One region of the Bradyrhizobium sp. NDS-1 genome, then DNA from elsewhere that is predicted to be linked to it. Evidence: riboswitches for the same ligand, from Rfam matches in the RefSeq annotation. Region 1 holds a riboswitch; the other holds the start of a gene.
The links. A riboswitch is a leader RNA that binds a small molecule or an ion and turns the genes downstream of it on or off. The one in region 1 is predicted to bind cobalamin.

Region 1 (14,727 bases):
TTCGAGCGCGGCAATGGCTGGCTGCTCGGCACCCTGCTCGGCGTCCTCTCGGTTGGCGTGCTGCGCAACGGGTTGAACCTGATCTCACTGCCGTCCTCGGTGCAGGTCGCAAGCGTCGGCGTCCTCGTCATCCTCGCTCTGTTCCTCGACGGCCTCAGGAGCCGGGCATGACCGACATCAGCAAGGACACAATCACGCCGCCACACTCCCTCCTCTCGCAAGACGCCATCCAGGTGTTCTATCGCCTGCTGGCGGCACTGCTGATCTGCGCGGTGCTTGCCGTGCTCAGCGACTCTTTCCTGAGCCTTGGCAACATCCTCAACGTGCTCAGGCAGGCGAGCCTGACCTTCTTCATCGCTTCCGGCCTGACGCTGGTGGTGCTGACCGCCGGCCTCGATCTCTCGGTCGGCGCCAATGTCGCGCTGTCCGCCTGCATCGCCGGCACGGTGATCCACAAGACCGGCTCGCCGGCGCTCGGCATCCTCACCGGGCTTGCCTGCGGCGGCATCGTCGGCCTGCTCAACGGCATCATGGTCACCGCGCTGCGCATCCCCTCCTTCATCGCCACCTACGGCATGCTGTGGGTGCTGAACGGTCTCACCTATTGGTACATGGCAGGTGAAACCCTGCACGGCTTCCCCGCGGGCTTCCGCCAGATCGGCAGCGGGTATCTGTTCGGCCTGCCCATCCCGGTCTATCTGCTGCTGGTGTTCCTCGGCATCGGGACATTCTTCGCGCAGCGCACAGTCTGGGGACAGGAGATCTATGCGATCGGCGCCAATCCGGTCGCCGCCCGCCTCTCCGGCATCCCTGTCGCGCGCCGCCTGCTGCTGGTCTATGCGGTCTCGGGCACCATGGCGGGACTGGCCTCGATCATCTTCCTGTCGCGGCTCAATTCGGCCGAGGCCGATATCGGCGAGAGCCTGACCTTGCCGGCGATCGCCGCCGTGCTGATCGGCGGCACCTCGCTCTTCGGCGGCGTCGGCACGGTGTTCGGCACCTTCATCGGCGCGCTGATCCTGACTTTGGTGCTGAACGGCATGAACCTGCTGTCGGTCAGCGCCAACTGGCAGCCGCTGGTGACAGGCATCATCGTCATTCTCGCGGTCTGGCTCGACATGAAGACCCGCCGCCGCGCGCAATGAGTTTCTGAACTACCAACAAGCAAAACGAGGGATGGAGGCAACATGAAACGTAAACTGGGTTACCTGACGCTGCCGCTGCTGATGGCCGCGGCATTCACCACGCAAGCGCGCGCCGACGGCGAGACCATCGCGGTCTTCACCAAGAACCAGACCAATCCGTTCTTCCAGACGGTGCGGGTCGGTGCCGACAACATGGCGAAGGTACTGAACGCCAAGACGCTGCAATACATCCCGACCAAGCCGGACTCGATCCCCGAGCAGCTCAGCCAGATCGAGGACGTCGTGGTGAAGAAGCCGAGCGCGATCGTGTTCACGCCGGTCGACTACAAGGCGATGGTGCCCGGCGTCGAGAAGATCAACGAGGCCAAGATCCCGGTCGTCAACATCACCGACCGTTCGGCGGGCGGCAAGTTTCTGTCCTTCGTCGGCGCCGACGATTACAGCCTTGGCCTCGAGACCGCGCGCTTCCTGCTCAAGGCGCTCGGTGGCAAGGGCAACATCGTCATCATCGAGGGCGTCAAGGGCTCGCTGACCAATGTCGACCGCGTCCGCGGCTTCAACGATGCGCTGAAGGAGGCGCCTGGCGTCAAGCTGCTCGCCTCGCAGCCCGGCAACTACCAGCGGCTGCAGGCGCTCCAGGTCATGGAAAACCTGATGCAGTCGAATTCGCAGATCGACGGCGTGCTGGCTGCCAACGACGCCATGGCGGTCGGCGCGATCGAGGCGCTCGACGGTGCGAACCGGAAGGCGCAGGTTATCGGCATCAACGGCACCAAGGAAGCCATCGACGCGATCAAGTCCGGCAAGCTGCTCGCGAGCGGCGACTACAACGGCTTTGCTCAAGGCTGTCTCGGCACCATGATGGCGATCCGCTCCTTGCGCAACCAGCCTGTCATCAACGAGATCGTGCTGAAGCCGACCGTGATCACCAAGGACAATTACCAGCCGTTCGACGTGCCGCTGGAGCAGCGGACCTGCCCGACCTTCGAAGACGCGAGCAAGCTCAGCGCCAAGTAAATCCACCCATCACGCCCGGACGGCCGCCTCGGCGGCCGTCCCAAGAACCGAGCCAAGACACGGAGACACCATGCTGTTCGCCATTCACGCCGTCGACCGCGCCGGCGCGCTGCCGACCCGGCTCGCCAATTACGATGCCCACAAGGCCTTCCTGAGTGACACTTCGCGCTTCGGCGTCAAGATCGTGATGTCGGGGCCGCTCGTCTCCGACGATGGTCAAACGATGATCGGCAGCCTGTTCCTGATCGAGGCGCCCGGCCGCGGCGAGGTCGAGGCCTTCAACCGCGCCGATCCCTTTGCCGCCGCCGGCATCTGGGAAAAAGTGACGATCACGGGCTTCCTGCGCCGGCAGGGTTGAGGCCGGCCCCATCAAAACTGCGAAAACAACCCCATGCACAGTAGAATGGGGCTTGTTTTCATTGACGAATTTCTGACGCGGATCTCACCCTTCAGCCGCTCATCGCCGCAGCGCCGTCCTCGAGATGACAGGCCACCCACTGCTCGTCTCCGGCCGCGCGGAGCACCGGCTCTTCGACCCGGCAGCGATCGAACACGAGCGGACAGCGGGTATGGAAGCGGCAGCCCTTTGGCGGATTGATCGGGCTCGGAACGTCGCCCTTGAGGATGATGGGATTGCGCTCGGCACCGGGCTCGGGCAGCGGCACCGCGGAGAGCAGCGCCCTGGTGTAGGGATGTTTCGGTGCGGCAAATATCTCGCGGCGCGGGGCGACCTCGACGATCTTGCCGAGATACATCACGGCGACGCGGTGGGTCATGTGCTCGACGATCGCAAGATCGTGGCTGATAAACAGCAGCGCGAGGCCGAACTCGCGCTGGAGATCCTGCAGCAGATTGACGATCTGCGCCTTGACCGAGACGTCGAGCGCCGAAACCGCCTCGTCGCAGACGATCAGCTCGGGCTCGGCCGCGAGCGCCCGCGCAATGCCAATGCGCTGGCGTTGGCCGCCGGAGAATTCGTGCGGCCTGCGGTTCAGCGCCTCGCGCGGCAGACGCACGGTGTCCATCAGTGAGGTGACGCGCAGCTCGAGATCTTCCGCCGATTTGGCGAGGCCGAAATTGCGGATCGGCTCGGCCAGGATGTCGCGCACGCGCATGCGCGGATTGAGGCTCGAGAACGGATCCTGGAACACCACCTGCACACGGCGGCGCATCTGCCGCATCGTGCCTGGTGCGGCGTCGTCGATGCGCTGGCCATCGAGGATCACCTGGCCTGCGGTGATGTCGAACAGTCGCAGAATGGCGCGGCCGACCGTCGACTTGCCGCAGCCGGACTCGCCGACCAGCGACAGCGTCTCGCCGCGTGCGATCTCGAAGGAGACGCCGTCGACCGCATAGACCCATTCGGACTTGCGCTGGAAGAGGCCCTTCTTGACCGGAAAGTGTTTCTTGAGGTCGTTGACCTGGAGCAACGGAATACTCATGCCGCGACGGCCCCCTTGGCCGCATAATGGCAGGCGGCGATGTGACGAGGTCCCTTCTCTTCGAGCCCCGGCGCATATTGCCGGCACAGATCGGTCGCAAGCGCGCAGCGGCCCGCGAAGACGCAGCCGGTGATGGGCTTTCGCAGGTCAGGCACCTGCCCGGGAATCTCGGCAAGCCGTCGTGCCGTGCCTGTTAGCGACGAGCCGAGCCGCGGCACCGCGCCGAGCAAGCCTTGCGTATAGGGGTGCCGCGGCGAGCGGAACAGCTCGGCCACAGGGGCTTCCTCGACCTTGCGGCCGGCATACATCACCATGACACGTTCGGCGATCTCGGCGACGACGCCGAGATCGTGGGTGATGAGAATGATCGCAGCGCCGACCCGGCTCTTCAGGTCCAGCATCAGCTTGAGGATCTGCGCCTGGATGGTCACATCGAGCGCGGTGGTCGGCTCGTCGGCGATCAGAAGCTTGGGATTGCAGGCGAGCGCGATCGCGATCATGACGCGCTGGCGCATGCCGCCGGAGAGCTGATGCGGATATTCGCGCACGCGGCGCTTGGGCTCGGGAATGCCGACCAGCGTCAGCATCTCGATCGCGTGCGCCTCGGCGGCCTGCTTGTCGAGACCCTGATGGATCATCAAGGTCTCGCGGATCTGACGGCCGACGGTGAGCACCGGGTTCAGGCTCGTCATCGGCTCCTGGAAGATCATCGAGATGTCGTTGCCGCGGATGGCGCGCATCTCGCGATCAGACAGTTGCAGCAGATCCCTGCCCGCAAAGCGGATGGTCCCTGCGATCCTGCCCGGCGGCTCCGGGATCAATCGCATCAGCGACATCGAGGTCACGGACTTGCCGCAGCCGGACTCGCCGACGATGGCGAGCGTCTCGCCCTCGTTGACATGGAAGGACACGCCGTCGACCGCGCGGTTGATGCCGCCGGGGGTGCGGAAATGGGTCTGGAGGTTTTCGACTTCGAGCAAAGCCATCGCGATCAGCCTCGGCGCATCAGAGGCGACATCACAGACTCTTCGCCATGCGCGGATCGAGCGCATCGCGAAGGCCGTCGCCAAGCAAATTCACGGCGAGAACCGTGACGGAGAGGAAGGCCGCCGGGAAGAATACGATGTAGGGCTTGACCTGCCACAGCGCGCGGCCCTCGGCCATGATGTTGCCCCAGGACGGAATGGTCGGCGGCGTCCCGGCGCCGATGAACGACAGGATCGCCTCGGTGATCATGGCGCTGGCACAGATGTAGGTCGCCTGCACCAGCATCGGTGCCACCGTGTTGGGCAGGATATGCCGGAGAATGATCATCGGCGTGCGCGTGCCGCAGGCGACGGCTGCGTCCACGTAGGGCTGCTCACGCAGCGACAGCACCACGCTGCGGACGAGGCGCGAGACGCGCGGAATCTCGGCGACGGTGATGGCGAGGATGACGTTGCCGACGCTGCCGCGCGTCAGCGCCATCAGCGCGATCGCGAGCAGGATCGGCGGGATCGACATCAAACCATCCATGAAGCGCATCAGAATGCCGTCGGCCCAGCGGATGAAGCCGGAGACCATGCCGATGGCGAGACCGGCGGCGGACGCGAAGATGGCGACTGACAGGCCGACCGTGAGCGAGACGCGGGCGCCATAGAGCACGCGCGAATAGATGTCGCGGCCGAGCACGTCGGTGCCGAACCAGAAATCGGCCGACGGTGCGCGGGTGCGTTTTGCCGGCGCGAGCGCGGTCGGATCGACCGTCCCGAGATAGGGCGCGAAGATCGCGATCAGGACCAGCGTCAGCAGCAGCGCGCCGCCGATCGCAACGGTGGGGTGGCCGCGCAACAACCCGATCAAGCCTCGCCGGATCGCGACCGGCCGGAGGATCTCGGGCAATTGCGGGGCAAGGACGAGGCCGGCCGGGAGCGATTGCGGATTGACGGTCGTATCGGTCAATAGCGGATCCTCGGGTCAACGAGCGTGTAGATGACGTCGATCATCAGATTGACGAGGACGTAGACGAAGCTGAACAGCAGCACGATGCCCTGGATGACGGGATAGTCCCGGCGCAGGATGGCATCGATCGTGAGCCGGCCGAGGCCGGGGATTGCGAACACGCTTTCGGTGACCACCGCGCCGCCGATCAGGAGCGCGATGCCGATGCCGATCACGGTCACGATCGGCACCGCCGCGTTCTTCAGCGCGTGAATGAACAGGATGCCGCCCTGCCCGAGGCCCTTGGCCTTGGCCGTGCGGATATAGTCCTGTTGCAACACTTCGAGCATGGCGGCACGGGTGATGCGCGCGACCAGCGCGATATAGACGCAGCCGAGCGCGATCGCCGGCAGGATCAGGTTCTCCAGCCACGGCCAGAAACCTTGCGTGAGCGGCGTATAGCCCTGCACCGGCAGCCATTCCAGCTCGAGCGCGAAGACGTAGGCGAGCATGTAGCCGACCACGAAGACCGGCAGCGAGAAGCCGAACACGGCAAAGCCCATGATGACGCGGTCGATCAGGCTGCCGGCCTTCCACGCCGCCACCACGCCGAGCGGCACCGCCACCACGATGGTGAGCAGCAGCGTGACGATCATCAGCGACAGCGTCGGCCCCAAGCGCTGTCCGATCATCGCCGACACCGGCAGGTTGGTGAAGATCGAGGTGCCGAGATCGCCGTGCAGGATGCGCCAGACCCAGCTTCCAAACTGGATCAGGAAGGGTCGGTCGAGGCCGAGACTCTGGCGGATGCGCTCCACATCCTCCGGGCTTGCCTGATCGCCCGCGATCACCACGGCCGGATCACCCGGCGCGATGTAGAGCAGGCTGAACACGAACAGCGCGACGATTGCCATGACCGGCAAGGTCGCGACGATGCGACGGAGGATGTAAGAGAGCATCTGGCCTCAGCGCGCGATCATGCGGACTTCGACACGCCCCAGAAGAACGGCAGCGGCCCCTTGGTGATGCCGGAGACGTTCTTGCGCCAGGCCGTGTAGGTCAGGAAGAAGCCGGTCGGCGCGTAGACGACATCCTCGATCGCCGCCTTGTTGACCCGTCCGATCGCCGCCTTCTCCTCGTCGACACTCTTGGCGTCGAACCAGCCAGCGATCTCCTTCTCGGTGTTCGGGCTGTTCGGCCAGCCGAACCAGGCCTTGTCGCCGTTGGCGCGGATGGCCGTGTAGGCGGCGGGCGTGATGCAATCGGCGCCGGCATGCCAGCTGTGGAACATGTTCCAGCCGCCCTGTCCCGGCGGTGTCTTTGCGGCGCGACGGGAGCCGACCGTGCCCCAATCGGTCGCGACGAAGTCGACATTCATGCCCAGCTTCTTCAGGAGGTCCGCGGTGACGTCGCCTTGCGCCTTCGTGATCGGCTGATCCTGCGCGACCAGACACGTCACCGGCTGGCCGGAATAGCCGCTCTCGGCCAGAAGCTTCTTGGCGGCATCGAGGTCGCGCTTGCCCTTCAGGATATCGCCGCCCATCTCGTTGTAAACAGGCGTGTCCGGCGTGAAGAAGCCGGGCAACGACTTCCACAATGCGTTGTCGTCGCCGACGATGGCGCGCATGTAGTCTTCCTGGCTGAGCGCCATCAGCACCGCACGCCGCGCCCGCACGTCGTTGAACGGCGCGAACAGATGGTTCATGCGGAACGAGCCGATATTGCCGAGGGGATCGCCGATGTCGACGCTGATGTTCTTGTTCTTCTTCAGCACGGGCACGAGATCGGCGATGGGGTTCTCCCACCAGTCGACCTCGCCGTTCTGCAATGCGGCCGCGGCGGTGGCCGGATCCGGCATCACGATCCATTCGATACGATCGACCATGATCTGCTTGCCGCCGGCCAGCCACGACGCCTTCTCCTGCCGCGGCACGTAATCGGTGAACTTCTCGAACACCGACTTGGCGCCGGGGACCCATTCGCTCTTGGCGAACTTCATCGGGCCCGAGCCGATATATTCGGTGATCTGCTTGAAGGGATCGGTCTTGGCGATGCGCTCGGGCATGATGAAGGAGCATGGCGCGTTGTTCTTGGCGAGCGCATAGAGCATTTTCGGGAAGGGCTGCTTCAAGACCCATTTGAAGGTGCGGTCGTCGACGGCGGTCAATTCCTGCTGGATCGCGACGATCATCAGCCCCATCGGATCGCGTGCAGCCCAGCGCGACAGGCTCGCAACGACGTCCTTGGCCAGCACCGGCTCGCCGTCGTGGAACTTGAGGCCCGAGCGCAGCTTGAAGGTCCAGATCTTGCCGTCGTCGGAGGTCTCCTCGGATTCGACCATTTGCCGCTGCGGCTGCAGTTGCGCATCGATGCCGTAAAGCGTGTCCCACACCATCGCCGCGGCATTGCGCACGACATATTGCGTGCCCCAGATCGGATCGAAATTGGCGAGATTGGCCTGCGGCACGAAGCGGAGCGTGCGAGCTGAGGCGCCTTGCGCGATGGCCGGGGCCGAGAGTCCAGTCAATGCCAGACCGCCCGCGCCCGCCAGTCCCTTCAATACGGTCCTGCGATCCATGAAGTCCTCCCAGTAATGCCAGTGATCCGGCCATCGTTGGCCAAGGGCAGGTGAAACCAGAGCCCATTCGCTTGCAAATGGTATGCCACTAACCGGCCCTTCGCCAGCAGGATCTCACCGCTATTTGGACCCTCCCAAGCCTCGAAGAGCCGCCGCGCGTTGCGATCGTCGCTGGTTCGCCTGAGGTCAGCCTGTCAGGGAGAGCCGCAAGCGCCGCAAGCCGATGACGACGCCGGTCATGGAGAACACGAAACCTAGCGCACAGAGGCCGACGATCATGATATCGCGCAAACGCGGATGTGCCATGAAAATCGGAAAATCGAGTGTGTGGAGTGCGCCATACAGCCAACGATAGGCGCGGCGCGAGGCATCCAGCCGTTGCAGCATGCGGCCGTCCGCGCCGTCGATGTCGAACCAGAGCTCGCCGCAGCGCGAGCGAAAGACCGGAGCAGCCGGGAGAGCCGATCGCATGAGGTAGACATCGTCATCGGCGACGACGACCGGCGCCTTGCAGTCCGGGGAGAGGCGCGCCGTCAGTGTCGATACCTCGCGCGCGCTGAGAAAGGCCGTCCGCTGCTGGTTCGGCAGATCCCCTGCCCCGATCAATCTCTGATCATCGAGCGCGACGCGGTCGCGCCGATAGACAGTGCCATTGAAGCCGAACCATTCGACCTCGCGGGCCGAGGAGGATATTGGCTGGCGATCGAGCGATGCGGCCTCCCGCCAATCCGGCGCACCGTTGATCACGCCGGCCTCTGGAGGCGTCAACTGCCCGGGCGAGAACAACCGCCCGTGATCCATCGAGAGCCAGCCGCTGAAGATCCAGGTGAGCACGAACACCATCGCCGCCAGGCCGAGAAGGTGATGCAACGCGTGCCAGCCGCGGTAAGGCGTTGCGAGTTGACCGTCCCTCATCCGCAGCCGGATGATCCCGAGCGCCGCGCCAAGCGCGGCCGCGATCAGGGCCAGCAGCGACAATGTCCAGACGACGCCGTCCCATAGCGCCCAATTTCGCCTCAGCACGGTCGGATAGATCCAGTGCAACACGCTGCCCACGAGGTTCCACCCCCGTTCGCTCCGTATCGTGTCGAGGACCACTTCGCCGGTGCGCGAGGAGACGTATATTTCCGTGCCGTCGCGATCTGCGAGCACGATGCGAAACAGCGGGCGATGTCGATCGAAGCCGTTCGGCACGGTCCATTGATCGTGGTCCGCCTGCGCCTGCACTGTTGCTTGCGCGGGGTCGAGCCCGCGACGGCTGGCATGATCGCGCGCGATCGCGAGAGAGATGTCGGCCGACCTCACCAAGGCGTCGCCACCGTCGGACGCGTGCAACGCGCGCAGCCCCGATGCTCCCGCGACAACGTAAGCGAGTCCATCGCTGCGCCGGATCAACCTGACCCGTGTCGCGTCCCTCATTCCACTCGCGACCACGGCGTCCGCAACCGAGATCCGCGGCTCCGCGCGCTCCAGCGGCGCGAGCCCTGCAAAGCGTTCCGCTTCCGTCAGCGACGGAAACGGAACGAAGTGCATGACGATGCCGGTCGCGAACCACATCGCGAACAGCAGGCAGAACGCGATCCCGAGCCAGCGGTGCAGCAGGACGGTCGCGTGCATCATGCGGTCAGCGTCCTACCATTTGAAGGACGCCGAGAGTTCGTAGGTTCGGGGCGCGCCCAGGAGAATCTGGTCCGGATAGAACGGATCGCCCCAGATCGCGTAGCGCTTGTCCGTGATGTTGCGAACGCGGAAAGTCAGCCTGGCCTTCTCCACCGCGTTGAACACCGTCCTGGGGATGTCGACGAAGGCGTAGACGTCCGCGACGGTATACGCCTTCATTGTCACCGTGTTGGCGTCGGTGTTGTAGCGGTCGCCGACATGGCGGCCGGTGATGCCGAGCTCCACCGGCCAGGGCGCGAAGAACCGGTAGGACGCGCCGGCGTTCGCGACGATGCGCGGCACGTTTGGCGGCGTGTTGCCGGAGAACGAGCCGCCGGTGAAATTGTAATCGGCATAGCGCGCGTCGACATAGGCGATGTTGCCCCATAGCCTCAACGGTTCGATCGGCCGAACGGACGCGGCGAGCTCGACGCCCTTGGATTCCTGTCGTCCCGCGATGTTGAGTTGCATCCCGCCGGCCGCTGCATAGACGTTCTTGCGCTGGATGTCGTATGCCGAAAACGACCATTCGGCCCTGTTGTCCCAGAACAGGTGTTTGACGCCGGTCTCGTAAGTGCGCGCGGTGGTCAGGTCGAGCGGCTGGGTGGGTGCGAGCAGGAAGATGTTATTGGCTGCGACGTCGGCGCCGGTGGCGTATTGGCTGTAGAAGGTCAGGCCGGGAACGGCCTCCCAGGTGTAGCCGATGCGGCCGGTCACCGGCGCCCAGTCTTTGGTGTACGGAAAACCTGCCTTTACGAGGCCGTTGACGTCGGTCGAGTTGCGGTCGAGCCCGATATGTTCGACGCGCAGGCCACCGACCAGCGCGAAGCTGCGCGTCAGCTTCAGCCGGTCTTCGAACGACAGCGCCTCGTTGTCGATGCGCGCGGTCTGTTGCTGCGTCGTGAGCAGGCCGTAAAAGCCACGGTTGGGATCGACCAGCGAAACGGAATCGCCCGGAAAGTTCGCCGCGCCGGGCCTGACGAAATCGAGATAGCTCGACGAGAGCGTCGTGACCAGCCGGTTGTCGAAACCGGCGATATCGGTATCCCAGATCAGGTCGGTGACGTTGCCGACCAGGCGCTGGCTGTGCGCGACGTAGAAGCGCTCGCGATCGACCATGTTCGTGGTGGAATTGAACGCCTCGATCTCATTGTTGAACCATTTACGCTCGGCGCCGTAACCATAGGCCTGGCTTTTCAACGTCAGGTCAGGCGCCAGCTTCAGCTCGAAACCGCCGCGCAGCCATACTTCCTGCGCCACGTTCTTGTTGTCGAGCACGTTGTAATTGGTGTTGAAGGTCCGGTCGTCGATGGTGACGGCACCGAGATTGGTTCCGTTGTAGTTCGAGACGTAATTGCCGGAGACGATGCCGCTCGTCGCGTGCGAGCCGCTGAAGGCGATCGGCACCAGCGGTGCGCCCCAGTAAGCTTTCGAGCGATCCTCGCGGTACTCGATCGCGCCCCAGATCTTGAGACTGTCCGAGATGCGGTAATTGAGCTGGCCGGACGTGCCGAACGTCTTGACGTTGGTGTCGTCGGCAAAGCCGTTGAGCGTGGAACGGCTGATGTCGAAGCGGTAATCGAGGCCTTGCACATTGGTGCTGCCGCCCGAACCGTAATGAGTGCGGAACGAGTTCAGCGAATCCCAGGAGAAATCAGCTTCGTTCCGGATAGCTCCGGTGTGCGGCTGCTTGGTGACGAAGTTGATGGCGCCGCCGGCGGCGCCCTCGCCCGACATCAGCGAGGCCGGACCTTTGAGGAATTCCACCGCCTCCAGATTGGCGGTGTCGGTGATCCGCGAGGTCATGTTCTGCGGACCGATCTTGATGCCGTTGTAGAGCGTGTTGATCTGGCTGTTGGTGAAGCCGCGCACGGAAAAGCCCGCAGGCTCGGCTGGATTGTCGCCGGCGGTGACGCCGACGGCGCCCTGCGCCACCTCGGACACGGTGCGATAGCCCTGCTCGCGCATCGTCTCGGCCGAGATCACCTCGACGGTTGCGGGCGTCTGCCGCACCGTCAGGCCGAGCCGCGAGGCGCTTTCGGCCACGGCATTGGAGTTGAGCGGCGTCGGTGCGGTCGCGGCCGGCAAGGCGGGCTTGGGCGCCGTTACTGCGCTCGCCGGCCTGCGCGCGGCCGCGCGGCGCGGGCTTTGCGCGTCCCGGCCGGCTGGTCTCGCCTGCTTGCGGGCTTCGGCCGGCGATACCTCGACAGGCGGCAGGGGTTCGCGCGGCTGCTGCGCCAGCGCAGCGGGCAGATCGAGAACGGCAAAGAATGTGAGGGCGGTGGAGGCGAGCAGGAATTCTCGCGATCGGACGATGCGGATGGACAACACGGTTTCGGACCTCGGTATGACGTCAGTGGCACGTCACAGCGAACGAGGTCTCACCTTTGGCCTTGCAGCCGTCCGATGAAGCCGAATGCCTGTACTCCCCGACCGACATCTTCGCGTGTGACCACGGCTGACGGCAGGTCTCCTGGCTCGCGGGTCAGTACCTTGCATCGCCTTCCCGGGACCGAGATACCCAGTGGCTCGTGAGGCAAGATTCGCCGCTCACAGTTGCGGGGGCAGCCACGGCATTGGGGACAACGTCCCCGCACCGCATTCCCTTTTCATCCCCTCTCGGGGAAACCGTCGCGAGCATCTAGGATTACCATCAAGACAGAGTCAATGTGCCAGTTGCGGCGTTATGGTCACAACGGCCAACTTCCTTGGAGATGAGCATGGAAGGCGAGACCTTCCTCTGGCTGATACGGCACGCACCCGTCGAGGGCGTGAAGGGGACGATCCACGCGACCGACGCGCCGGCCGATCTCGGCGACCGCGCGCAACTGGAGGCGCTGCGGCGGCGTCTGCCTGGGAACGCCGTCAGCTATGCCAGCCCCTCGCGGCGCACAGTCGAGACTGCGCGCGCACTGGGGCTCGAACCGGAGTTGATCGGTGAATTCCGCGAGCAGGATTTCGGCGACTGGACAGGCCATCGGCACGACGAGCTTTCCGCAACCGGCGGCGAGACTTACGCGCAGTTCTGGAGTGATCCGGCTGGCGGACGTCCGCCGGGCGGCGAGAGCTTTGCGGATCAGGTCGCGCGCGTCCGGCTGGGTCTGTCGCGGATCGGGACCGGATCGGCCACGCTCGTCGTGCATTCCGGCACCATCCGCGCCGCGCTCTGCATCGCGCTGGACCTCACGCCACAAGCCGCCCTGCGCTTCGTGATCGATCCGCTGTCGCTGACGCGGATCGATCGCCTGGCGGCCGGCTGGCGCGTCGTCGCTGTCAATCAGCGGATCAGCTAGGTCTGTCAGGCACGTTGGCCTGTGCGAATGTTGCCATGCCGTTGTGGAGCGCGCAGGCGAGGCGCACCAGCGGCAGCGCGATGGCAGCCCCCGATCCCTCGCCGAGCCTGAGATCGAGGCTGATCAGTGGCTGCGCGTTCAGTGCCCGCAACACCAGACGATGCCCCTGCTCGGCCGATTGATGCGAGGCAAGCAGGAACGGCTGGCACGACGGATTCAGCCGCACTGCTGCGAGCGCTGCCACCGACACGATGAAACCGTCGATCAAGACCGGGATGCGGGCTTGCGCGGCCGCGATGATCGCCCCTGAGATCGCCGCGATCTCGAGGCCGCCGACGGCGCACAGGACTTTGTCGGTCGACTCCTCCGCAACGCCATGCAGCGCGATCGCGGCATCGATCACGCGTGCCTTGTGCGCGCGGCCGGCCGCATCGACACCGGTGCCGCTGCCTGCAATCTCCCCGGCACTCACGCCGAGCAGGCCCGCCGCAATCGCCGCCGACGCCGTGGTGTTGCCGATCCCCATCTCGCCGAAGATCAGCAGATCGGGCTGATTGGTCGCCGCACGCGCAACCGCGCGCCGGCCGGCTTCAAAAGCAAACGCCAGCTCCTCAGGCTGGAGCGCGGCCTCGACGCTGAAATCGCGGGTGCCGCCGCGCGGCTTGTCGGTGATGATGCCGCCCATCTCGCCTGGCGCCAGCGTCCCGCAGTCGACCACCTCCAGGCTCGAAGCAAGCTCCTGCGCCAGCACCGAGATCGCGGCGCCGCCGGCGGCAAAGTTCGCCATCATCGCGATGGTCACTTCTTGCGGATAGGCCGAGACGCCTTGCGCGACGATGCCGTGATCGCCGGCGAAGACGATGATCGGCACGCGCGCCGCGCGCGGCTGCTCCGTGGCCTGCAGACCGGCAAGCTCGATCGCAAGCTGCTCGAGCCGGCCGAGCGCACCGGTGGGTTTTGTGAGTTGCGCCTGACGCGCGATCGCCGCCTCGCGATGGAGCGCGGAGATGTCGGGGCACTGTCGATAGACCCATTCGGGGAGCATGCTGCCTCGCTTAACCCGCGCGCTTGAGGATGTAGCTGTCCATGATCCAGCCGTGCCGCGCGCGCGCGTCCTGCCGCGCCGCGACGATGCGCGGGCCGATCTCGGGCAGCGCGCCGGATAGGATGATCTGGTCGGGCATGCCGAGATAGGCGCCCCAATAGATGTGGAGGCCTGCCGGATCCAGCGACTGAAACGCCGTGTCGCCGTCGAGCATCACCACCACCGTGTCGACACCCCGCGGCCAGCCGCCTTCGCGCAGGCGCCGTCCCGTCGTGACCAGAAAAGGCTCGCCGATATCATTGAGCGGCAACGCATGTGCCGCGCAGAGCGCCTGGATCGAGGTGATGCCGGGCACGACCTCGATGTCAGGCGCCGGATTGAGCCGACGCGCAATGCGCAGCGAGGAATCGTAGAGCGAGGGATCGCCCCAGATCAGCAGCGCAACCTTGCCCTCGCCTGCAAGGTGTCTTGCGATCGTCCGCGACCAGGTCGCGGCCACCGCATCGTGCCAATCGTCCACGCCCTTGCGGTAATCCGTTTCACCGGCGTCGCGCACGGGAAGATCGAACTCGGCGATTTCAGTCTTGTCGCTTGTGAGCACGCCCGCGCAGATCGTCCGACGGAGATC
Region 2 (14,727 bases), 1.3 Mb from region 1:
ACCCCCGAATTTCCCTTAAGTAGTTCGCCCCAAACTACCGCATCTCGTTCGGGGCATGGACGCCGAGGATGGCGAGGCCCGATGCCAGAACCGAGACGACGCCCTGGACCATGGCCAGCCGCGCCTTCGTTAGATCTGCATCATTATTGATAATGAAGCGTAAATAGGGCAAATCGCGCCCCTTCGTCCAAAGTGCATGAAATTCGCTGGCTAAATCATAGAGATAAAAGGCAATTCGGTGCGGCTCGTGGGCCGCCGCGGCGGCTTCGAGCATGCGAGGATATATTGCGAGGCGCTTGAGAAGTTCAAGCTCGACCGGGTCTGACAACCGTTCCACCGCCGACTCACTGAGCCAGGCGATGCGCTTGGCCGAATCCTCCGGCAGCTCCGGGAACACCTCGGCTCGCGCGTTGCGGAAGATCGAGTGGCCGCGGGCATGGCCGTACTGGACGTAGAACACCGGATTGTCGCGCGACTGCTCCATGACCTTGGCGAGGTCGAAGTCGAGCACCGCGTCGTTCTTGCGGTACAGCATCATGAAGCGGACGGCGTCCTGGCCGACTTCATCCACCACCTCACGCAAGGTGACGAAGTCCCCGCTTCGCTTGGACATTTTCACCGGCTCGCCATTGCGCAGCAACTTCACGAGCTGGACGATCTTGACGTCGAGCGATCCCTTGCCCGACGTGGTCGCCTTCACCGCCGCCTGCATCCGCTTGATGTAGCCGCCATGGTCGGCGCCCCAGACGTCGATCATCTCGGCAAAGCCGCGGTCGAACTTGTTCTTGTGATAGGCGATGTCGGAGGCGAAGTAGGTGTAGGAACCATCCGACTTGATCAGCGGACGATCGACATCGTCGCCATAGGCGGTCGCCTTGAACAGAAGCTGCTCGCGGTCTTCCCAATCCTCGACCGGAGCGCCCTTCGGCGGCGGCAGGCGGCCTTCGTAGATGTCGCCCTTGGCCTTCAGGAAATCGATGGTCTCGGCGACCTTGTTGTTGCCGGTCTCGATCAGCGAGCGCTCTGAGAAGAACACGTCGTGGCGGATATTGAGGGCCGCGAGATCGTCCTTGATCTCGTCCATCATCATCGCGATCGCCTTGACCCGGACGGTGGGCAGCCAATGAGCCTCGCTCATCGCGAGGAGCTTGTCGCCATGCTCCTTCGCCAGTGCTGCGCCGACTGGCTTGAGGTAGTCGCCGGGATAGAGCCCTTCCGGGATCGCACCGATGTCCGCTCCCAGCGCCTCGCGGTATCTGAGGAAGGCGGAGCGGGCGAGCACGTCGACCTGGGCGCCGGCGTCATTGATGTAATATTCGCGCGTGACGTCGTGGCCGGCGAACTGGAGCAGGCTCGACAGGGCGTCGCCGAACACGGCGCCGCGGCAATGGCCGACATGCATCGGTCCGGTCGGATTGGCCGAGACGTATTCGACATTGACCTTCGCACCACCGCGGATACGGCCGTAATCGGCCCCCTCGCGCAACACGGTGCGCAGCGCTTCGGCCCAGGCGGCCGGCTTCAGGGTCAGATTGATGAAGCCGGGACCGGCGACGTCGACCTTGGCGATCAGTGCATCAGTGCGCAGCCGCTCGGCAATCCGCTCGGCGAGATCGCGGGGCTTGGCCTTTGCCTCTTTCGCCAGCACCATGGCGGCGTTGGTCGCCATGTCGCCATGGGAGGCATCGCGCGGCGGCTCGACCACCACGCGCGAGAAATCGATGCCCTCGGGCCAGTTGGCGTCCGCCGCAAGCGCGCGACAGGCGCCGTGCACGCGTGCGAGCACATCGGCGAACAGATGCAGGGATGAGGATGTGTCGGGCATGGCCGCCGCCTAACGCAAATCCGGGGTCGAGTCAAAAAGCCGCTGGTGCTCGGTCAGGGCGAAACGGTCGGTCATTCCGGCGATGAAATTGCCAATCCGGCGGGCCCGGTCGCCCTCATTGTCCGCCTCTGCCCCCAGCAGCCATTCCGGCGGCAGCTCGCCAGGAGATTGCAGGTATTTCGCAAACAGATCGAACAGGATCTGCTCCGCCTCCCCCATCACCCGCATCACCCGCTTGTGACGGTACATATGCTGGTACAGGAAGCGCTTGATGGCGGCCTCCTCCTCCGCGACCTCGGCCGGGAACGCGATCAGGGCCCTGCTCTGCCGGCGCACGTCCTGGGCCGACTGCGGCTTCACCGCGGCGAGATTCTTCTGCGCCTGCGCGAACACCGCGCCGATCAGGTGCGAGATCAGCTCGCGCACCAGTTCGGCGCCGCGCCTGAGGTCTTCGAGTTCAGGATAATGGGCGGAGGTCTCGGCGATGATCTCCGCCGTGAGCGGCATCACCTTGAGATCGTCGAGATGGAACAGGCCGGCGCGCAGGCCGTCGTCGATATCGTGGGCGTCATAGGCGATGTCGTCGGCGATGGCGGCGACCTGCGCCTCCAGTGAGGCGAAGCTCCACAATTCGAGGTGGTAGGTCTTGATGTAGTCGGCGATCCCGACGGGAATGCCGTGCTCGCGATAGCGCCCGACCGGGGCACCGCTGCGGTCGGTCAGCGGGCCGTTGTGCTTGACGATGCCCTCCAGCGACTCCCACGTCAGGTTCAACCCGTCGAACTCGGGATAGCGGTGCTCCAGCGAGGCGACGACGCGGAGCGTCTGGGCGTTGTGATCGAAGCCGCCGAAATCCTTGAGGCAGGCATCCAGCGCCCGTTCGCCGGCATGGCCGAACGGGGGATGACCGAGATCATGCGCCAGCGCCAGGGTCTCGGTGAGGTCCTCGTCGAGCCCGAGCTGCCGGGCCAGCGCGCGGGCGATCTGGGCCACTTCCAGCGAATGGGTCAGGCGGGTGCGGTAGTGATCCCCCTCATGGAACACGAACACCTGGGTCTTGTACTTCAGGCGGCGGAACGCGGTGGAGTGGATCACCCGGTCGCAATCCCGCCGGAACGGGCTGCGGGTCCGGCTCGGCGGCTCGGCGACCAGCCGGCCGCGGCTGCGGTCGGGGTCGCAGGCATAGGGCGCGCGGGGGGCTGCCATTCCGACGGACACGGCGAATTTAGTCCCTATCCATTTGATTCTGCGTATGGTGGCACTTAACTATGCCGAACGCGGGATACCAAATGAAATGGGTATGACGCCGGACGACGGGACTATCGGAGACCAGCAATGACGACTGCCGTGACCATCAGCGACCGGGCCGCACGCCGGATTGGGGAGATCCTCAAGGGCGAAGGCTCAGGCGCGATGCTGCGCATTTCGGTCGAGGGCGGCGGCTGCTCGGGCTTCCAGTACAAGTTCGACATCGACCGCGCCCGCACCGACGACGATCTCGTGATCGAGCAGGACAATGCGGTGGTGCTGGTCGATTCCGCCTCGCAACCGTTCCTGGAGGGGTCCCAGGTCGATTTCGTCGATGATCTGATCGGCGCCTCGTTCCGCGTCAACAATCCCAACGCCACGGCGTCCTGCGGCTGTGGGACGAGTTTTTCGATCTGAGCGCTTAGGCGCCCGTGATCTGCCTTTCCTCGTCCGTCCACTCCACCACCGACGGCATCAGCTCCGGCTGGAGCGGCGCGTCCTCCGATATCACGTGGCCGTCCAGCGCACGCAGCAATGTCGCGACCAGCGCCGGCTTGCGCAGCGGCTTGGCCAGGAAGTCGGACATGCCGGCCTCGCGGCAGATCCTGACGTCCTCGGGGAAAGCGTTCGCGGTCAGCGCGACGATCGGCAAGGCCGCAAAGCGCCCGCCTTGCGCGCGGATCGCGCGGGTGGCGGCGAGCCCGTCCATGTCGGGCATGCGCACGTCCATGAGCACGACATCGTAATTGCCTTCGGCGGCGGCCGTGACGGCCTCGGCGCCATCTGTGACGACCCGCAGATCGACGTCGAAGGCCCCTAACATCTTGCTCACGACCATGCGGTTGACCGCATCGTCCTCCGCGACCAGCACCTTCAGCGGCCGGTCGAGGCCGGCAATGCGAGCCTTGAGTTCATCGACCTCGTCGCGACCGGGCACCAGATCGGATGCCTGCGTCGGGCTCCAGGGCAGCACCAGCGTGAAATGGAAGGTCGACCCCTCGCCCGGCGTCGAGGTGACGCCGATGGTGCCGCCCATCTGCTCGATGATGCGCCTGCTGATCGCAAGGCCGAGGCCGGTGCCGCCGAAGCGGCGGCTGATCGAGGCATCGGCCTGCGCGAAGTCGCTGAAGAGCTGACCGAGTTTTTCCGGGGCGATACCGATGCCGCTGTCGGTCACGGTCCATTCGACGGTCGCGAGCAGGTCGCGGCGCGCCCGGCAGGTGGCGGAGATCGTCACCTCGCCTTCGTCGGTGAACTTCACCGCGTTGGAGGCGAGGTTGAGCAGCACCTGGCGGATGCGCGCGACATCGCCGCGCAGCGTCGGCGGCAGGTTCGGATCGAGCTCGACCTTGACCGTCAGCCCCTTGCTCTTGGCACTCGCGCGCGCGACGTTTGCGACCGTCTCGACCAGCGTCTGCGGGGCAAAGTCGACCGCCTCGAACGCGAAGCGGCCGGCCTCGAGCTTGGACAGGTCGAGAATGTCGTTGAGGATGCGCTGGAGATTGTCGCCGGACTCGCGGATCGTGGTGACGGCCTCGCGCTGCTCCGGATCGAGCTCGGTCTCGAGCAGCATGCTGGCGAGCCCGAGCACGCCGTTCATCGGCGTGCGGATCTCGTGGCTCATCACCGCCAGGAAGTCGGATTTCGCACGGCTTTCGGCCTCGGCCTTTTCCGCGCGCCAGCGCTCGGTCACGTCGCGCCCAAAGCCGCGATAGCCGAGAAACTGTCCCTCGCGGTCATAGGCCGGCTTGGCGGTGAGCGACCACAGCCGCGCCTCGCCACCGGCGACGACCTTGAGGTTCATCTCGTGCAGCGGCTCGTTCTGCTCCATCAAGCCGACGACATTGTAGGCCGCGCTCTTGTCCTCCGGGCACAGCATGTCGAGCACGTCGGCGAAATGCGATCCCTTGAGCAGCGGCAGCGGCACTTGGGCGACGTCGGCGAAGCGCTGGGGCACGTCGATCAGATGCCCCTCGGCGTCGGTCTGCCACAGCCAGTCGCTGGCGTTCTCCTGAAAATCCTTCAGCAGCAGCGAGATGATCTCGGTCTGGCGCTCGAGCTCGAGCTGGGCCTTGAGATTGCCGAGGAACAGATTGCCTTGCGAGACGATGTTGCGTGCCATGAAAAATGCGAACAGCAGCAGGAACACCGCTGTGATCAGATAGTGCCCGGTGCCGCAGAGCAGCAGCGCGCCGGCGCAGGCGATCGTCATCGTGGCGAGATAGACGAGGCCGGCACGCGGGAATGTCGAGAGCGTGAAGGCGCCGCCCGACATCATGCCGACCATCAGGCAGGCCAGGAGCAGCTGGCTGGTCGGCTCGATGCGGCTGAACAGCGCCAGCGGCAGCGTGCCCCAGATCGCGGCGATGAAGACCGCCTGCCGCAGCATTTGCCGCGCAGCGCGGGGCGAGGCCTCCTGCAGCGGGCTGCGATGCGACCGGCGCCATGCGCGCACCGCGAGCGAGGCGGTGGTGGCGAGCGTCAGGCCCCAGATCGCGAGGAAGTCGTTCCAGCCCCGGCCCCAGAACAGGATCAGCACGATGACGACGCTCAGCATCGTCACCGCCATCGTCACCGGGATCAGCTGCGTCACCGTATCGACCTGCTTGGCGCGGATGCGGCGGATCTCGCGCTCGCTGAGACCGGCGGTCAGGCCGTCCTCGATCTCGAAGCCGCCGAGCCAATACAGGAACGCGCCGATCAGGCGGTCATGCGGCGCAGTTCGTTTTGTCGATTTGTCCGGCCATCCCATCCGAGAACCTTTTTGGCATCAATGACCCAGCGCGCGCTTAAGCCGGGTTAATTTTGTGGGAGATTTTGCCGCGTCCTTGACGGCCACGTTGGCAGTTTGTTCTAACCATGGCCCCTGCCCGGAGCACGCCGACATGACCATCAGAGTTGCCACCTGGAACGTGAACTCGGTCCGGCAGAGGATCGACCTCCTGCTGACCTGGCTGAAGGAGTGCCAGCCGGACATCGTCTGCCTCCAGGAGATCAAATGCGTCGACGAGGCCTTCCCGCGGCTGGAGATCGAGGCGCTCGGCTACAACGTGGTCACGCACGGGCAGAAGACATTCAACGGCGTCGCCCTGCTCTCCAAGCTCCGCTTCGACGAGACCAAGTCGGGCCTCGCCGGCGACGACGAGGATGCGCATGCCCGTTTCCTCGAAGGCGTGGTGACGCTCAAGCGCGGGGTCCTGCGCATCGCCTGCCTCTATCTGCCCAATGGCAACCCGGTCGGGACCGAGAAATATCCCTACAAGCTCAAGTGGATGTCGCGGCTTCTTGACTATTCGAAGGAGCGTCTCAAGACCGAGGAGCCGCTGATCCTCGCCGGCGACTTCAACGTCATCCCGCATGCCCGCGACGTGCACAATCCCGCCGCCTGGACCGAGGACGCACTGTTCAAGACCGAGACCCGGGAGAGCTTTCAGTCCCTGCTCGGCCTCGGCCTCACCGACGCCTTGCGCGCCGTCACCGACGAACCGGGGCTGTACACCTTCTGGGATTACCAGGCCGGTGCCTGGCAGAAGAACCATGGCCTGCGGATCGACCATCTGCTGCTGTCGCCGCAGGCCAGCGACCGGCTCGCCAATGTCGGGATCGACAGCTATGTGCGGGCTTGGGAGAAGCCGTCGGACCACGTGCCGGTGTGGGCGGATCTCGATCTGGAGGCGGCGTAGGCCGCCTCAGAGAACTATTCCCTACGACCCTGCACCCACTGCTCCAGCATCTGCAGGGCCATGGCGCGGTCGTCGTCGGAGGCCTTGGCGAAGGCGCGGTTGTAGCTTTCCTTGATCCAGCTCTCTTCGGCACCGGCGCTGTCACGCGCCAAGGTGAGCCACATCAGGCCGCGCGCGGCCTGCCGCGGCAGGCGGTCGCCGTTGAACAGCATCTGACCGAGCAGCGCCTGGGCCTGGTGCTGGCCCTTCTGGGCGGCGAGGCCGAGCCAGCGTGCGCCGTAGCGGAAATCCTCACGCGAGGCGTCCGGCGTCTTCAGGTACAGGCGGGCGAGATCGTATTGCGCATCGGCATTGCCGAAATAGGAGGCCGCATAGGAGAACATCTCCCGCGCCCGCTCCGGGTCCGACTTGACCTTCGAGTTCGGGATGCCGCTGAGATAGTAGCGGCCGAGCGCGACGAAGGCATTGGCCACGATCTGCGCCTGCGGCGCCGAGGGGCTGTCCTCGGCATGCGCATTGGCAACCCGGCTGAAATATTCGAAGGCGCGCAGATCGTCCTGGGCGACGCCGTCGCCATTGGCGTACATGCGGCCGAGCTTCCACTGCGCGATGGGGTGGCCGCCCTCGGCGGCATATTGCAGCGCACTGAGCGAGGTCTCCTGAGGCACGGCCGCCGGCGCGACCTTGCCGCGCACGGCCGCCGCGGTCCCCGGCAAGGTGGTCACGACCGGGAAAGCCGCGTCCTTCGGGTTGACCGGAGCGCCGTCGAAGGCAAGCGCCGGCGCGGCCAGCGCGATGGCCCCCAACACAAACGCAACTGTGGCACGCCTAGATGTCCGCATAGCACTGTTTCTCGTGCGCGCCGCCCGGATGGGTCACTGCCCCCCCGACCGCTGGTCCAACCTGCTGAGCATATTTCCAGAGCGCACCCGACGTGTGGTTAGTCGCGCGAGCGCTCCATTTGGTTTTGCGCTGGGCGAGTTCGGCGTCGCTCAATTTTACGTTAAGGGTACCGGCAACGGCGTCGATCTCGATGATGTCGCCGTCCTCGAGCAGCCCGATCGGGCCGCCAATGGCGGCTTCCGGCCCGACATGGCCGATGCAGAAGCCGCGGGTGGCGCCGGAGAAGCGGCCGTCGGTGATGAGCGCGATCTTGCCGCCCATACCCTGGCCGGTCAGCGCCGCGGTGGTCTGGAGCATTTCCCGCATGCCGGGGCCGCCCTTCGGCCCCTCGTAGCGGATCACGATGACTTCGCCTTCGCGGTAGGTGCGCTTCTGGACCGCCTCGAAAGCATCCTCCTCACGGTCGAAGCACCTGGCCGGACCGGTAAACCTGAGGTTGGACATTCCCGCGACTTTCACGATCGCACCTTCTGGCGCCAAATTGCCCTTCAGGCCAACCACACCGCCTGTGACGGTGATGGGCTTGTCTGCCGGGTGCACCACGTCCTGGTGCGGATTCCACTTCACGCTCTTGAGGTTTTCAGCGATCGTGCGGCCCGTGACGGTAAGGCAATCACCGTGCAGGAAGCCGTTGTCGAGCAGCGTCTTCATCAGAAGCGGTATGCCACCTACTTCAAACATGTCTTTGGCGACATAACGGCCACCCGGCTTCAAATCCGCGACATATGGTGTCTTTTTGAAGATTTCGGCGACGTCGAATAAGTCGAACTTGATGCCGCACTCATGCGCGATCGCCGGCAGGTGCAGCGCAGCATTGGTCGAGCCGCCGGAGGCTGCAACCACGGCAGCCGCGTTCTCCAGCGCCTTGCGGGTGACGATGTCGCGCGGCCGGATGTTCTGGGCGATCAGGTCCATCACCTTCTCGCCCGCGGTCATGCAGAAGGCGTCGCGGATTTCATACGGTGCCGGCGCACCGGCCGAGTAAGGCAGCGCAAGGCCAATCGCCTCGGAGACGGTCGCCATGGTGTTGGCGGTGAACTGCGCGCCGCAGGCGCCCGCCGAGGGGCAGGCCACGCGCTCGATCTCGTCGAGGTCCTCGTCCGACATGGCGCCGACCGAGTGCTTGCCGACGGCCTCGAACATGTCCTGCACGGTGACCTGCTGGCCGCGGAAATTGCCGGGCAGGATCGAGCCGCCATAGATGAAAATCGAGGGCACGTTGAGACGGACCATCGCCATCATCATGCCCGGCAGCGACTTGTCGCAGCCGGCGAGCCCGACGAGCGCGTCATAGGCATGGCCGCGCACGGTCAGCTCGACCGAATCGGCGATGCATTCGCGCGACGGCAGCGAGGAGCGCATGCCGTCGTGCCCCATGGCGATCCCGTCGGTCACGGTGATGGTGCAGAACTCGCGCGGGGTGCCGCCGGCCGACGCCACGCCCTTCTTCACCGCCTGGGCCTGGCGCATCAGCGCGATGTTGCAGGGAGCGGCTTCATTCCAGCAGGAGGCGACGCCGACGAAGGGCTGGTGGATCTGGTCGGTGGTCAGACCCATGGCGTAGAAATAGGACCGATGGGGCGCGCGCGCAGGGCCTTCCGTCACGTGACGGCTCGGCAGCCTCTGCTTGTCAATCTTCGCGCTCATCGCAAACCAGTTTCCCCGGTCAACCCTTTCAGACCCGAAAAATCAGAGCCAAGATTTTAATCGACCTTGGGATTTCTCGTGACGTCGAGGACTGCCTGCTACCTCCAGAACTTAGAGCGATTTTATTCATGTTTGGGTGTGGCCAAAAAGCGGCGGTGATGCGAACCGCCGGTGATGACGGTTAAATCCGAGATGAGTGTTGCGGAGACAGCACAATCGTTACCGGGAAGACACGGATTTGCACACTCCAATACCTCACAAGGCAAGACAGTCCGCAACCTTTGATTTCAAGGTCAGGAGAGCGCGCCAGCATCGCACTGAATGACGGAGATGCCCGCAGGTGAGTCGGCGACAGGGTCCAAGGCCGTGACATGGGCCCCGGCTCAGCAGCGCACCGCCAAAGCGGCGCTGCGCTGCGTCCGGAGCTGAGTGGCGCACGCTCTCCCAACGACGCCCATTGTCGTGATCTCCTCGCGATGACTGAGTGTGAGGCGGCAGCCTGTTCTCCAAGGGACACTGTCATTCTCCGCGAAGGCGGGAATCCAGTACGCCGCGGCTTCTCGGTTCAATCGCGAGCGTCTCTGGAATACTGGATCGCACGGTCAAGCCGGGCGACGACAGTGAGTGTGGCGGGACTGACATGCTTCTTCGGCCTCGCGGCGCAATTCGCCCGAGCTTTGCTTGATCACGCCACCCTCAAAACCAAGAGGGCGCAGGGAAGGCCGGGTGCCGACAGGCACCCGCGGTCCGCTGCGCGAAATGCACGCGCAAAAAGAACCGCACAGCAGCATACAGGTGGTGCCGATCACTCGGCCTTCCCTGCGCGATGGTCGGACGGCTTATGCCGTGCTCTCCCGGGAGCCGAACTTTCCTCTGGCCTCCCTCGCCCTGCGAATTGGATGATGCAGTCCGCCCGGTCGGGCTCGCTCGCACCTTCGCAGACAGCTTGACCGTGGCAATGACGGCCAGGACCACACGGTTTTGCCGTACGCACGGCCCGCCATGTCGCCGCAGTATTCCCAGCCCTGTCGACGGAGCTGAGAACTTACAGGCGAGACGAAGCCTGGCAGCGCCGTCGTCCGCACGCGGTTACGGGCTCACAGGGACTACCCGCCCTGCCCGCACCTCTCGCGCCGACGCTGCCGCGTCCACCGCAGACCCGGCTCGCGAAAATGACGACCTCATGATCGCCCCTCTTGAGTGAGCCGGGATGCACGACACATACGCCGAAACCGAATTTCGGTAAAGTGGAATATTTTTGCGACGCTGGGTTGACAGAGGCCGACACAGGCGCGATCGTCCCATCACGCTCTGGTCCATTGACTGGCGTGCTGATCAGAAAGTTGCGCCGGCCTTGAGCAGATAGGTGCGGCCGGGCAGCGGATAAGCGCTGAAGCGGCCGTCCGTGAAGGTGCTTGCGATGGCGTAATCGTAGTAGAGCGCATTCAGCACATTGTTGACGCTGAGCGACCAGAAGTAGCGGTCAACCTGGCCGCTGAGCTTGAGGTCGATCGTGCCGTTGGCGGGAATCGGCTTCTGTGTGCCCGCCTGATCGTTGTCCATGCGCCGCTCGCTCCAGAACCGCGCGGTGGCGTCGAGCACCAAATAGTTCTGCCAGATGTTCCAGGTGACGCCCGCACTCGCGGTGTAGCGCGACACCAGCGGCACGTCATTGCCGGTCCAGATGCCTTCGCGGAAGACGGCGCGGGTATAGGCCATGCCGGAGCGCAGCAGCAGAGCGTCGTTGACGCGATAGGACAGGCTGGTCTCCGAGCCGTAGCGGCGGGTCGGATCGAGGTTGGTGTTGTAGAACAGCACCGGGTTGAAATGGACCTCGTTGGTGAGGTCCATCAGATAGAGGCTGCTCTGCAGCTGCAGTCCGCCGCCCTTGATGCGCAGGCCGCCCTCGATGTCCTGCGAGGTCTGGGTCTTGAGTTGAAACGTTTGCGGGATCGCAGCGAAGGTCAGGGGATCGAAGGACGGCCCTGAGGACAGGCGCTCGTCCACGTCGGGCGTGCGGAACGCGCGCGCGGCGCGGCCGAACAGCGAGACCACCTCATTGAGGCGATGCTCGGCCCCGAGATGCAGCGCATATTGGGTTTCATCGCTCTGGAGCGGGAGGGCGCCGATGTCGGCGTTGAACGGCGCCGCCGGGTCGAAATTGTCGCGCGCCGCAAGATTGATCGTCTGCACCCGCGCGCCATAGGAAATGTCGGTCGCAGGCGACACGCCCAATGTGTGCTGAAAATAGCCCGCAACCGTCTGCTGCCTGAGGTCGTAATTATGCCAGGGGGAGAGCCCCTGCCCGGCGCCGCGGTTCTGCTGAAAGCTCGCATCGTAATAGTCGATGCCGGTGAGGAGCTGCGATGGCATTCCGAGCAGCAGGCTCTTCACGCTGAGCCGCGGTGTGATCGACCACGTGGTCAGATGGGAATCGGCATAGGTCGACGTGAAGAAGCCCGGAACCGGCACCGGGCTGGAGAAGAACGCACTCTGCTGTTTCTTGTCGCGCACGCCGCCGTCGACGATGAGATCGACTCCGTTGACGAGGGTCTTGGTGAAGCCCGCGGTCGCGCTGAAGCCCTGCTGGTTGGCATAGTTGAACGGCGTGCTGGTCCCTCGCCGGTCGGTCGCGACCTCGTCGAGGCCGATCGATGGGTCGACGGTGCGCCCGCCCGGCAGCCGCAACTCCTGATGATCGCCCGTGACGGTGAGAAAAGCGGTCAGGCCCGGTGTCGCGTAATTGAGATTGCCGACGCCGTTCTGCTGGGAATAGCGATTATTGTCGCGGTAGCCATCGGTCCTGACGGCATTGCCATAGAACGAGGTCGACCACGGACCGGAATTGAGCGAGGTCGAGACGTTGCCGAGCCCCGTGTTGAACGAGCCGAAGCCGGCCTCGATGCGCGCGGTCACGGGCGGTCCGCCGACGCCGCTTTTGGTGACGATGTTGATCACGCCGCCGACCGCGTTGTCGCCATAGAGCACCGCTCCGGAATTGCCGCGCGTGATCTCGATACGCTCGATGGAATTGAGCGGGATGGTGGAAAGGTCCACCTGTGCCATGTCGACGTCGTTCAGCCGCCGTCCGTTGACCAGCACCAGCGTGTTGGCGGTTGCAAACGCGCCGAAGCCGCGCAGGTCCACGCCGGTCTTGGCACCGATCGGGCCGCCATAGAACGTCGTGATCTGGGCCCCCGGCGTCTGCGTCGCGATGATCTCGGCCAGCGTCTGCGACGGCGCGTGCGCGATATCCGCGGCCGTGACGACGGTCGTGGCAGCACCGACGATACCGCCGTTGCCGGCGACAGCCTCGACGGCCGAGCCGGCGCCATTGCCCGACGGCGCGACATCGGCCGTCGCGCGGGGCCTCGTCGCGCCGTCACCGGTCGCCCTGGCCCGCGTGCGGTTCTGGTCGTCGGGCTTGGTCACTTCAATCGGTGGCAGCTGCTCGGCAAGGACCTGCTGGGCGAAGGCCGGAGAGAGATCGAGCGAATGGAAGGCAACGGACGCGAACAGGCCAGCGCTGAGGCGCCCGGCGGCAGAGACAAGACGGGACACAATTGTAAACCTCGGTATGACGTCAGTGGCACGTCACAGCGAACGAGGTTTCACGGTGGAGCGATGGATTGCTCCGGTGAAGCCGATGTCTGCACTCCCCGACCGACATCTTCGCGTGTGACCACGGCTGACGGCAGGTCTCCTGGCTCGCGGGTCGTTACCTTACGTCGCCTTCCCAGGACCGAGTTCCCAGTGGCATAGGACGAAAGATTCACCGCTTACAGTTGCGGGGGCAGCCGTGGCGTTGAGACAATTCCCGTTGGGACAATCCCGCACCACATTCCCTTTTGATCTCCCTGAGGAGAACCGTCACCGATCAACTTACGTGTCGTTCCGCCGGGGAGTCAATCGACCGGTGGCCGTTGTCACCGCGCTCAGGTCCGCCCTCGCAAACGCTGGGCCTGTGCCCAGGCGGCAGCGACGTCGCGTGGCGGAACATCGACGCGCTTGATCGGAGTCAATTCGCCGGAGGCCGAGACGATCGCGGTTTCCTCGCGTCGGCAGCGCGTGCAGACAAAGCGGACCTCATGCGGGGACGCCCACCAGCTCGATCGCTTCACGTTGACCGCCATCGGCCAGGCATCGCAGTGCGAGCAGGACACCAGAAATCGACCGGGATCGAGCATACCCATTTCATCGGACTCCGCGTCCTTCCGCTTCTTCAATGATTAACCCAGGTGAATCGTTCCGGTGCCCAAGCACCGCCGGTTGCTCTCAGCGCGCGCCCTTGAGGGTGCAGGAGGTCGTGCACGTGACCGTGGTGCCGCGATCGCAGGATCTGCAGGCATTGACACACTGGTTCATGTCGCGGGGATTGTACGAGCTGTAGTTCCGCATCGGGCAGGCCGATGTCGAGCCGGTGATGTCCTGATCCTGATTGCAGGACGCCATCATGAGCGCAAATATGATCACGGCAACGAGGCGCATGTGATTGCCCTGTCGAGCATGGCAAATGACACTCGCGAGGCACGCTGCACTGCAGCGAACCCCGGCCTTCCCAGCACGAGCGATCGCTCGCTGCGTCAAGGATGCGCGCCAAACCTTAAGAACGGATTGCAGCCGGCCTCAGGCCGCGGCCTTGGTCGCGATCGCCTGCCGCATGTCCGTCGCCAACTGACGGTACTGCTCCGAAAGCTTCAGATAGAACTCGCGCTTGGTGCTGTCGGTCGCGAGCTTGGCAATCAGCTCGCATTCGGCGGTCAGCGTCTCGAACCGTTCCAGCCTGTCCTGAAGTTCCGTCATCGGCGTGTCCCCGTCAAACGCCTCAAGGACATCCAACCTAAGCCCGGGAAATAGGTCACGGCGAACATCGTTATCGAGTAGAAACAATTTTTCCGGGGCGGCAGCTATTTGCTGTCCAGCCGCCAGGCGCCGTCCCAGCCGGCGTCCGGCGGGCTCGCCTCGAACTGCGCGATGCGGCCGAGCATCGCGCGCGACGGTCCGTCGCCGGGGACGGCTTCGAGCGCCGCGTTGAAAGCAGCGCGCGCCTCCTCGAAGCGCCGGGCGCGATAGGCGGCGAGCGCTTCGGCATAGTGCATGCGCAGGCTGTCCTGTGCGCCGGTGAGCGCGCCCGCCCTCGCCATCACTTCGAAGATCGCCTGCGGCGCGCTCTGGCCGGCGACCGCGAGACGATCGATCTCGCGCAGTTCGAGCCGCGATCCGACCGCATCAGCGGTGGCCTGCGCGATCAGGATGCGGGTGCCGTAAACCTTGTTGACGGCCTCCAGCCGGGAAGCGAGGTTCACGGCATCCCCCATCACCGTAAAGCTCATCATCAATTCGGAACCGATGCTGCCGGTCAGGACCTCGCCGGTGGCGATGCCGACCCGCAAATCGCACGGCGCCGGCATGGCGCGGATG

Region 2: linked by a shared signal. The riboswitch ahead of RX330_RS18750 (TonB-dependent receptor) and the one ahead of RX330_RS24930 (TonB-dependent receptor) in region 1 are both predicted to bind cobalamin.

The regions. Positions count from the first base shown of each region.
Region 1 covers NZ_CP136628.1:5,303,606-5,318,332, forward strand. The annotation lists gene RX330_RS24880 (ABC transporter permease) at 1-171, shown strand, start outside; gene RX330_RS24885 (ABC transporter permease) at 168-1,145, shown strand; gene RX330_RS24890 (sugar ABC transporter substrate-binding protein) at 1,188-2,162, shown strand; gene RX330_RS24895 (YciI family protein) at 2,233-2,520, shown strand; gene RX330_RS24900 (ABC transporter ATP-binding protein) at 2,612-3,604, opposite strand; gene RX330_RS24905 (ABC transporter ATP-binding protein) at 3,601-4,590, opposite strand; gene RX330_RS24910 (ABC transporter permease) at 4,622-5,545, opposite strand; gene RX330_RS24915 (ABC transporter permease) at 5,542-6,483, opposite strand; gene RX330_RS24920 (ABC transporter substrate-binding protein) at 6,501-8,102, opposite strand; gene RX330_RS24925 (PepSY domain-containing protein) at 8,289-9,722, opposite strand; gene RX330_RS24930 (TonB-dependent receptor) at 9,735-12,092, opposite strand; cobalamin riboswitch at 12,207-12,409, opposite strand; gene RX330_RS24935 (histidine phosphatase family protein) at 12,482-13,054, shown strand; gene cobT (nicotinate-nucleotide--dimethylbenzimidazole phosphoribosyltransferase) at 13,047-14,099, opposite strand; gene cobF (precorrin-6A synthase (deacetylating)) at 14,110-14,727, opposite strand, start outside.
Region 2 covers NZ_CP136628.1:3,974,173-3,988,899, reverse strand. The annotation lists gene argS (arginine--tRNA ligase) at 35-1,825, opposite strand; gene RX330_RS18780 (deoxyguanosinetriphosphate triphosphohydrolase) at 1,835-3,043, opposite strand; gene erpA (iron-sulfur cluster insertion protein ErpA) at 3,161-3,490, shown strand; gene RX330_RS18770 (ATP-binding protein) at 3,495-5,825, opposite strand; gene xth (exodeoxyribonuclease III) at 5,959-6,756, shown strand; gene RX330_RS18760 (tetratricopeptide repeat protein) at 6,771-7,598, opposite strand; gene ilvD (dihydroxy-acid dehydratase) at 7,585-9,306, opposite strand; gene RX330_RS18750 (TonB-dependent receptor) at 10,642-12,867, opposite strand; cobalamin riboswitch at 12,982-13,193, opposite strand; gene RX330_RS18745 (hypothetical protein) at 13,242-13,499, opposite strand; gene RX330_RS18740 (hypothetical protein) at 13,582-13,794, opposite strand; gene RX330_RS18735 (hypothetical protein) at 13,933-14,109, opposite strand; gene RX330_RS18730 (adenylate/guanylate cyclase domain-containing protein) at 14,214-14,727, opposite strand, start outside.